2 linked regions of the Rubripirellula amarantea genome follow. The protein of the gene in region 1 interacts with the protein of each later gene in a pairwise test. Links are inferred from orthologs where the notes say so. Each region holds a gene or a part of one and is shown on either strand. Other genes may lie near its edges. The genes, in order: eno and rpe.

The links.
Region 2: the proteins of eno (region 1) and rpe interact in binary tests that used the Escherichia coli proteins (3 or more experiments, as listed by UniProt). The link is inferred for Rubripirellula amarantea from one-to-one orthologs.

What each region holds. Positions count from the first base shown.
Region 1 is NZ_SJPI01000002.1:358,459-361,659, forward strand. What follows is about bases 11-2,885. They hold eno (phosphopyruvate hydratase), read left to right. Parts: upstream 11-743; coding sequence 744-2,027; downstream 2,028-2,885. Other genes in these bases: Pla22_RS14845 (riboflavin synthase), read right to left, coding at 11-600; Pla22_RS14855 (serine O-acetyltransferase), read right to left, coding at 2,052-2,885. Outside these bases: more of Pla22_RS14845, read right to left, coding at 10-10; more of Pla22_RS14855, read right to left, coding at 2,886-3,023; Pla22_RS14860 (hypothetical protein), read right to left, coding at 3,128-3,201. UniProt on the Escherichia coli protein: Catalyzes the reversible conversion of 2-phosphoglycerate (2-PG) into phosphoenolpyruvate (PEP). It is essential for the degradation of carbohydrates via glycolysis.
Region 2 is NZ_SJPI01000001.1:2,320,310-2,323,617, forward strand. Bases 40-3,021 are described here. They hold rpe (ribulose-phosphate 3-epimerase), read left to right. Parts: upstream 40-1,172; coding sequence 1,173-1,871; downstream 1,872-3,021. Other genes in these bases: Pla22_RS08485 (DUF1570 domain-containing protein), read right to left, coding at 40-721; Pla22_RS08495 (histidine phosphatase family protein), read left to right, coding at 1,868-2,452; wbaP (undecaprenyl-phosphate galactose phosphotransferase WbaP), read right to left, coding at 2,611-3,021. Also shown: more of Pla22_RS08485, read right to left, coding at 1-39; more of wbaP, read right to left, coding at 3,022-3,308. UniProt on the Escherichia coli protein: Catalyzes the reversible epimerization of D-ribulose 5-phosphate to D-xylulose 5-phosphate.

The sequences.
Region 1 (3,201 bases):
CTGAATGCGTTATCTCATCGAGAGGCTTCGTTCGACGTACTTGGCGAGCACATCGGATTCTAGATTAACCGCATCACCGACGCGGCATTGACCCAGCGTTGTGACGTCGAGTGTATGCGGAATCAATGCCACCGTGAACGAGTCCTGATCGACGTCGACCACCGTCAGGCTAATTCCGTCGATCGCGATGCTGCCCTTGGAAGCGACTTGGCTGGCGATACTAGCGGGCATCCGAAACCTCAAATGAGCCCATGGCGGGTCGTCTCGACGCTCGATCAATTCGCCTAATCCATCGATGTGGCCGGTCACGTAATGTCCACCTAATCGGTCACCCGACTGCAGGGAGCGTTCCAGATTGACGCTTGATCCTTTTTCGAAGCCGCCCAAATTGGTTCGCGAAAGCGTTTCCTCGCCTGCTTCAAAATCCAAGATGTCGCCATCGATTGCGACAACGGTGAGACAGCACCCGTTGTTGCAGATGCTATCGCCGATCGCGGCCCCTTGAGCGACGATTCCGGCGGAGACACGAAACCGTTTGCCGGGTGGTTGGTCGATCACTTCGACAACGGTGCCCATCGTTTCGACGAGGCCAGTGAACATGCGGGACAATCCAAATGAGTGGTTCAAAGCCCAGATGTTAACACGACGGCTTTTGCAGGCCACTAGCCACTATGGCGAACTTGCACCAAAATGCCGCCCACTGGCTCACTCTATTTCATTCCCCCTCGCTCTTTGAGGCACTCATGACGCTGATCGAATCCATCCACGCACGCCAAATTCTCGATAGCCGCGGTAATCCTACTGTTGAGTGCGAAGTTCTGTTGACGGACGGATCCTACGGACGCGCCGCTGTTCCTAGTGGTGCCAGTACCGGTGCTCACGAAGCATGGGAACTTCGCGATGGCGACAAGAGTGTCTTCATGGGCAAGGGCGTCACCACTGCGGTCAACAACGTCAACGAGAAGATCGCTGACGCTTTGCAGGGCATGGACGCGACCGACCAAGCCGGTATCGACAAGGCAATGTGCGACCTTGACGGTTCCGCGAACAAGAAGAACCTAGGTGCCAACGCGATTCTCGGTGTTTCGCTTGCCACCGCACACGCAGCGGCCAACTGCACCGGCCAACCTTTGTTCCGTTATCTCGGTGGTGCTGGTGCTCGCATGTTGCCGGCTCCCATGATGAACATCATCAACGGTGGCGAGCACGCGGACAACAATGTCGACGTGCAAGAGTTCATGGTCATGCCGCTTGGCTTCGAACGATTCAGTGACGCACTTCGCTGTGGCACCGAAATCTTCCACAACCTTAAGAAGGTTCTATCCGAGAAGGGTTACAACACCGCGGTTGGCGACGAAGGTGGGTTTGCACCTGACTTGAAGAGCAATCAAGAAGCTCTCGACGTGATCATGACCGCCATCGACAAGGCTGGCTACAAAGCTGGCGAACAAGTTTGGATCGCACTCGATGCGGCGTCGACTGAGTTCTACGATCGTTCGAAGGGCAAGTACAAGATCGACGGCAACGAACTTTCCGGCGATGAAATGGTCGACTTCTTGGCGGATTGGTGCAGCAAGTACCCGATCTGCAGCATCGAAGACGGATGCGACGAAGATGACTGGGACACCTGGAAAAAGTTGACCGACAAGATCGGCGACAAGGTTCAACTGGTTGGCGATGACTTGTTCGTCACCAACGTCGAGCGTCTGCAACGCGGCATCGACGAAGGAATCGCAAACAGCATCTTGATCAAGGTCAACCAAATCGGAACCATGACCGAAACGATCGACGCGATTCAATTGGCTCATCGCAACAACTACACTTCGATCTCGAGCCACCGCAGTGGTGAAACCGAAGATTCGACCATCGCTGACTTGGCGGTTGCTCTTTCGACCGGCCAGATCAAGACGGGCTCGGCCAGTCGAAGTGACCGCATGGCGAAGTACAATCAATTGCTTCGCATCGAAGAAATGTTGGGCGATACCGCCCAGTACGGCGGACCTGTTTTCGCAGCGAAGCTTAAGTAGTTCCGGTTTACACCGGATACGTATTTAGATTTGAAAGTTCAGGTCGGTGTCGGCGAAGCTCTCTTCGGCCGCACCGCGAACTTTCAATTGAGGCTTCTCGAGCACCACGGTTGTTCGAGGTGACACCGACCGTGTGATCCAAACACTCGAACCGATCACACTGTCGTGCCCCACGACCGTTCGCCCACCCAGAATCGTCGCGTTGGCATAGACCACCACGCGATCTTCGATCGTCGGGTGCCGCTTTTGACCGCGAATCAATTGACCATCCGAGTCAGTCGGAAAGCTGAGTGCACCGAGCGTCACCCCTTGGTAAAGCTTGACGTGCTCGCCAATCTCGCACGTCTCACCGATCACCACACCTGTTCCGTGGTCGATGAAGAAGTAATCACCGATCGTTGCGCCGGGGTGAATGTCGATGCCGGTTTCTTTGTGAGCCCACTCGGTCATCATGCGAGGGATGAACGGTACGTCCAGTTCGACCAACTCATGAGCGATCCGGTAAACCGTCGTTGCCTCGAAGCCGGGGTAGCAAAACACAATTTCGTCGGTCGTGTGAACCGCAGGGTCGCCTTCGTAGGCGGCTTGGACGTCGGTGTTGAGCGTCTTGCGAAGATCGGGAATCCGCTTGAGCAGTTCGATGGCCATCGCTTGCCCCTTGGCTTCAAAGTCGATGTCACTTTCGCAATCGGTATGATTGTGATGCACGCGTTGTTCGTGGCGAAGCGCTCGAGCGATCTCGGTGGTTAGCTGATCGTGCAGTGAATCGACCAAGCCGCCCACGTGGTAGTGGATGTTGCCCGAATGAAGTCCGACTTTGCGACGGTATCCCGGGTACAGGATGTCCTTCAAATTGTTCAGGATCTCCACCACGCCGGTGTAGCTGGGCAAGGCGCAATGCCCGAGATGGTTGATTGAATCTTCAGGCGTGTATGTGGCAACGATAGCTTCCGTCAAACGTGGAAGCTGTTCTTTGAGTCGAAAATCGGATGCCATGATGGGAGCTGCTCGTGAGAAACTGCATCGGAGTTAAAAAAAATGACCAGCAAGGCTCGCCCTGCTGGTCACGTCGTGTGATCTCATTGTAGCCGAGGAGGCGACTATCGGCCAATCGTCGGTGGGTCTGCCATCAAGAAGTCGCGAGGACCACGCACGGTATAGTACGGGTAAGCAA
Region 2 (3,308 bases), on another replicon or contig:
TGCCTGGGATATCAACTCTGAGCGACTGGGCATATTCCGTTGCATCTCGAAACAAAACGACCTTCATGCGTTTCTTTGTGGTGACTCGCTTATTGATCGTTCGTAAGTAGTCGGTGATAGATTGCACGTTGTCAGGGGACGCTAGTTCCGAACCGGGAAATGCATCGAAGTGTGATGAGACTTGCGGTGCGGCTTCCCAAAAAGGAAAGCACAACTGAGTCCATACCCAGTAACACTGCTCAAGCGTCTCGGCGACTTGTGTGCTGGTTTCGCGGTCACCTCGGCTGTAAATCACAAAGTGATTGGACTGGATTTCGGCGTAAGAACCTCGCTTCCATTTCAATTCGGCGGGCGCTGAGCGTCCGCGACGAATGTCGAGACGATAGTTTTGATTCGGATCCCGATCGTTAGTCGCGAAACCGAAGTATCGCCGTATGTCTTTGTCATCGGGGGCGTGGTAGTGGGATCGCCATAACATCATGTACCGATGCCATGCCGAACCTTTTCCCGCGTGAGGGAACGAAGCAAGCAATTCGTCCGGGGTGGCATAGGAGGGCAAGGGAGTCGCCGGAGCAGTGTCAGTTTCGCCCTCGACTGACTGCGGAATAAAACAAAGTACTCGGTCGCCGCGGGTGGGTTGCGAAGCGACGATGACAGTCGGTTGCCCAAGGACAAAGAGCAAGCCAATCGCGACAATCACGGTTTGAACAGACAATGGCATGAATCACGAGAGAGTATTGGTCAAGCTTGCGAAATAGCGAGAATCAAGGACTGCTATCTAGTAGTAGCGTACGCACTTTTGTTCGTGCGCGACGTGTTTGCGACGCTCATAACTTCACATTGATTCGTTATGGTCGTGGTAACCGGTCGAATCGCGTTAAGCCGTTGGTGGTCATTTGTTTAGTTGCGATAATTTCGGAAGGTTTTAGTGGCGAATTGGTCGCCCTTGTGACCGGGTTTCGTGCACGAGTATGTAGGAATTGCCGGTAAAATCGGTTCTCTAACCCCCTGAAGGTGCTGTCGTGTTATGGATCTGAGCGATTGACAACAGTGCCCTGAGGCAGCCAATCTGAGCGTCTGAAATGGATGCCCGCGCAGGTGATTTTGATTTGGCAGTGATGCCACGATTGAAATTCGGCGTCGGGCTTTTTTGACTCAATGAGATTCAATGCATGTCGAGAGCTTCACTCGAAGCGATACGTTCAGCGACACCGGCAGTTTTGCCGAGTCTGCTGTTGTGCGATTTTGGAGACCTCAAGGGCGAAGTTGCTCGGCTGGCTGACGCTGGTACGAAGGTTTTGCACCTTGACGTCATGGATGGCCACTTCGTTCCTAATATGACCTACGCGATGCCAATCGTCGAAGGGCTGCGGCGTCACACGGACATGCCTTTGGATGTCCATTTGATGATCAGCGATCCATTGGCCTATGCCAAAGCGATGGTGGACGCGGGCGCGGACATGCTGACGTTTCATGTCGAAGCAGTCAAAGACGCCGCCGCGGTCGCTCAAGAGATCTCAGATCTCGGCGTCAATGTCGGGATCGCTTTAAATCCTGAAACGCCTTTGGCATTGCTTCGTGAATCGTTGCCGCACGTCGACATGGTTTTGGTGATGAGCGTCGAAGCGGGATTCGGCGGCCAGAAATTCAATCCAGTAGCGTTGGAAAAGCTGCAGGTCCTTCGTAAGGAATTTCCAGACCTTCTGCTTCAAATTGATGGTGGAATTGACACCAGCACGATTGGACCTGCTCGCGAGGCAGGTTGTGACCTGTTTGTCGTAGGGTCGGCTATTTTCAAGAAGGACGATTACAAGGCCGCGATCGCAGAACTAGATGACGCGATTGCCAAAGCAGAAGGAACTGCATCATGATTGCGCTAAAATCACTCGCCAATGCACCGGTGCTGTTGATCCGTCCTGGTTGCACCGAATTCGACGAGCAGCGTCGCATCAAAGGGTCGCTTGATATGCCCCTTAGTGAAGCCGGTCATCGTCAAGTCGAATCCATGACTGGCATGATCAGCGACTTTAGGCCCAAGATCATCTACACCGCACCTTGTGAGTCGGCTGTTCAAACTGCCGAACGCTTGGCGAAGGTTGGGCGATCCAAGGTAAAGATCGTCGACGCTCTTCGAAACGTCGACCATGGACTATGGCACGGCAAGCTGATCGAAGAGCTTAAGCGGAACAATCCCAAGCTCTATCGGCGTGGGCAAGAGTCACCTGATGATATTTGTCCGCCCGGTGGCGAATCATTCTTGGACGCTCGATTGCGCATTGAAAAAGCTGTTCGCAAACTGCTGAAGAAGTCAGGCGGTCAGTTGGTGGCAATTGTTGTCCCAGACCCACTCGCGCAGATTGTTCAGAACCTGCTCAGCGGCGAAGACATGTTTGACCTTTGGCAGGCCGAAACCGACTCGGGTCGCTGGGATCTTATCGAACCGGTGACCTAAGATCTCCGGCATCTCAACAAGAGGATCCATCGGCATCGCCGAAGTTCGAGTGGTCGCGGATGGCACCCAGGTCCTTAGACGCGACGAGGTCCATCGGCGAACGTTACGTAGCGAAGGATCGCGTAGTCGAACTTCGTATAGCCAGACGCTACGTACGTTTAGTAGGCACCTTCTCGCATCAGAAGTGTCCGCACGGTTCGCAATGCAATGTAGGCGTCTAGCCAGATTGACCAGTTAGTCACGTAGTAGCAATCCAGATGTACCCTCTGGTTATAGCTGGTGTCGTTCCGCCCGCTGACCTGCCAAAGACCTGTGATTCCTGGCGTGACTCGTAGGTAGAACGAGTACATGTCGCCGTAACGAGCCACTTCGCTTTGCACGATCGGGCGTGGACCCACCAAGCTCATTTCACCAACCAGGACATTCCACAACTGAGGCAACTCATCCAGGCTCGACTTACGAAGAAAGCCTCCTATACCGGGAATGATGCGTGGGTCGTTCTTCAGCTTTTGGTCCTCGATCCACTCATGGCGGGCATCGGGGTTCGATTCCAAATAGTCGTCTAAGACACGATCTGCGTTCACCACCATCGTTCGCAATTTCCACGCTTTGAAACGCCGGCCACCCCGCCCAATTCGCGTGTGGCCATAAAACGCAGGTCCCGGGCTGTTTTTCTTGATTAGCACCACGAACAGGGCAATTAATGGCGAAAGAAGAAGCAGCGCGAGTGCGGCAATGATGGTGTCCGCGAACAACTTGAACAATCTCGCGAAGGGCCGACGTAAGTGATCGGTAATGTGGACTCCGAGTACGCCCGCGCAGTCTTTGGAGTGCGACCACAGCGAAGGAATTAGCA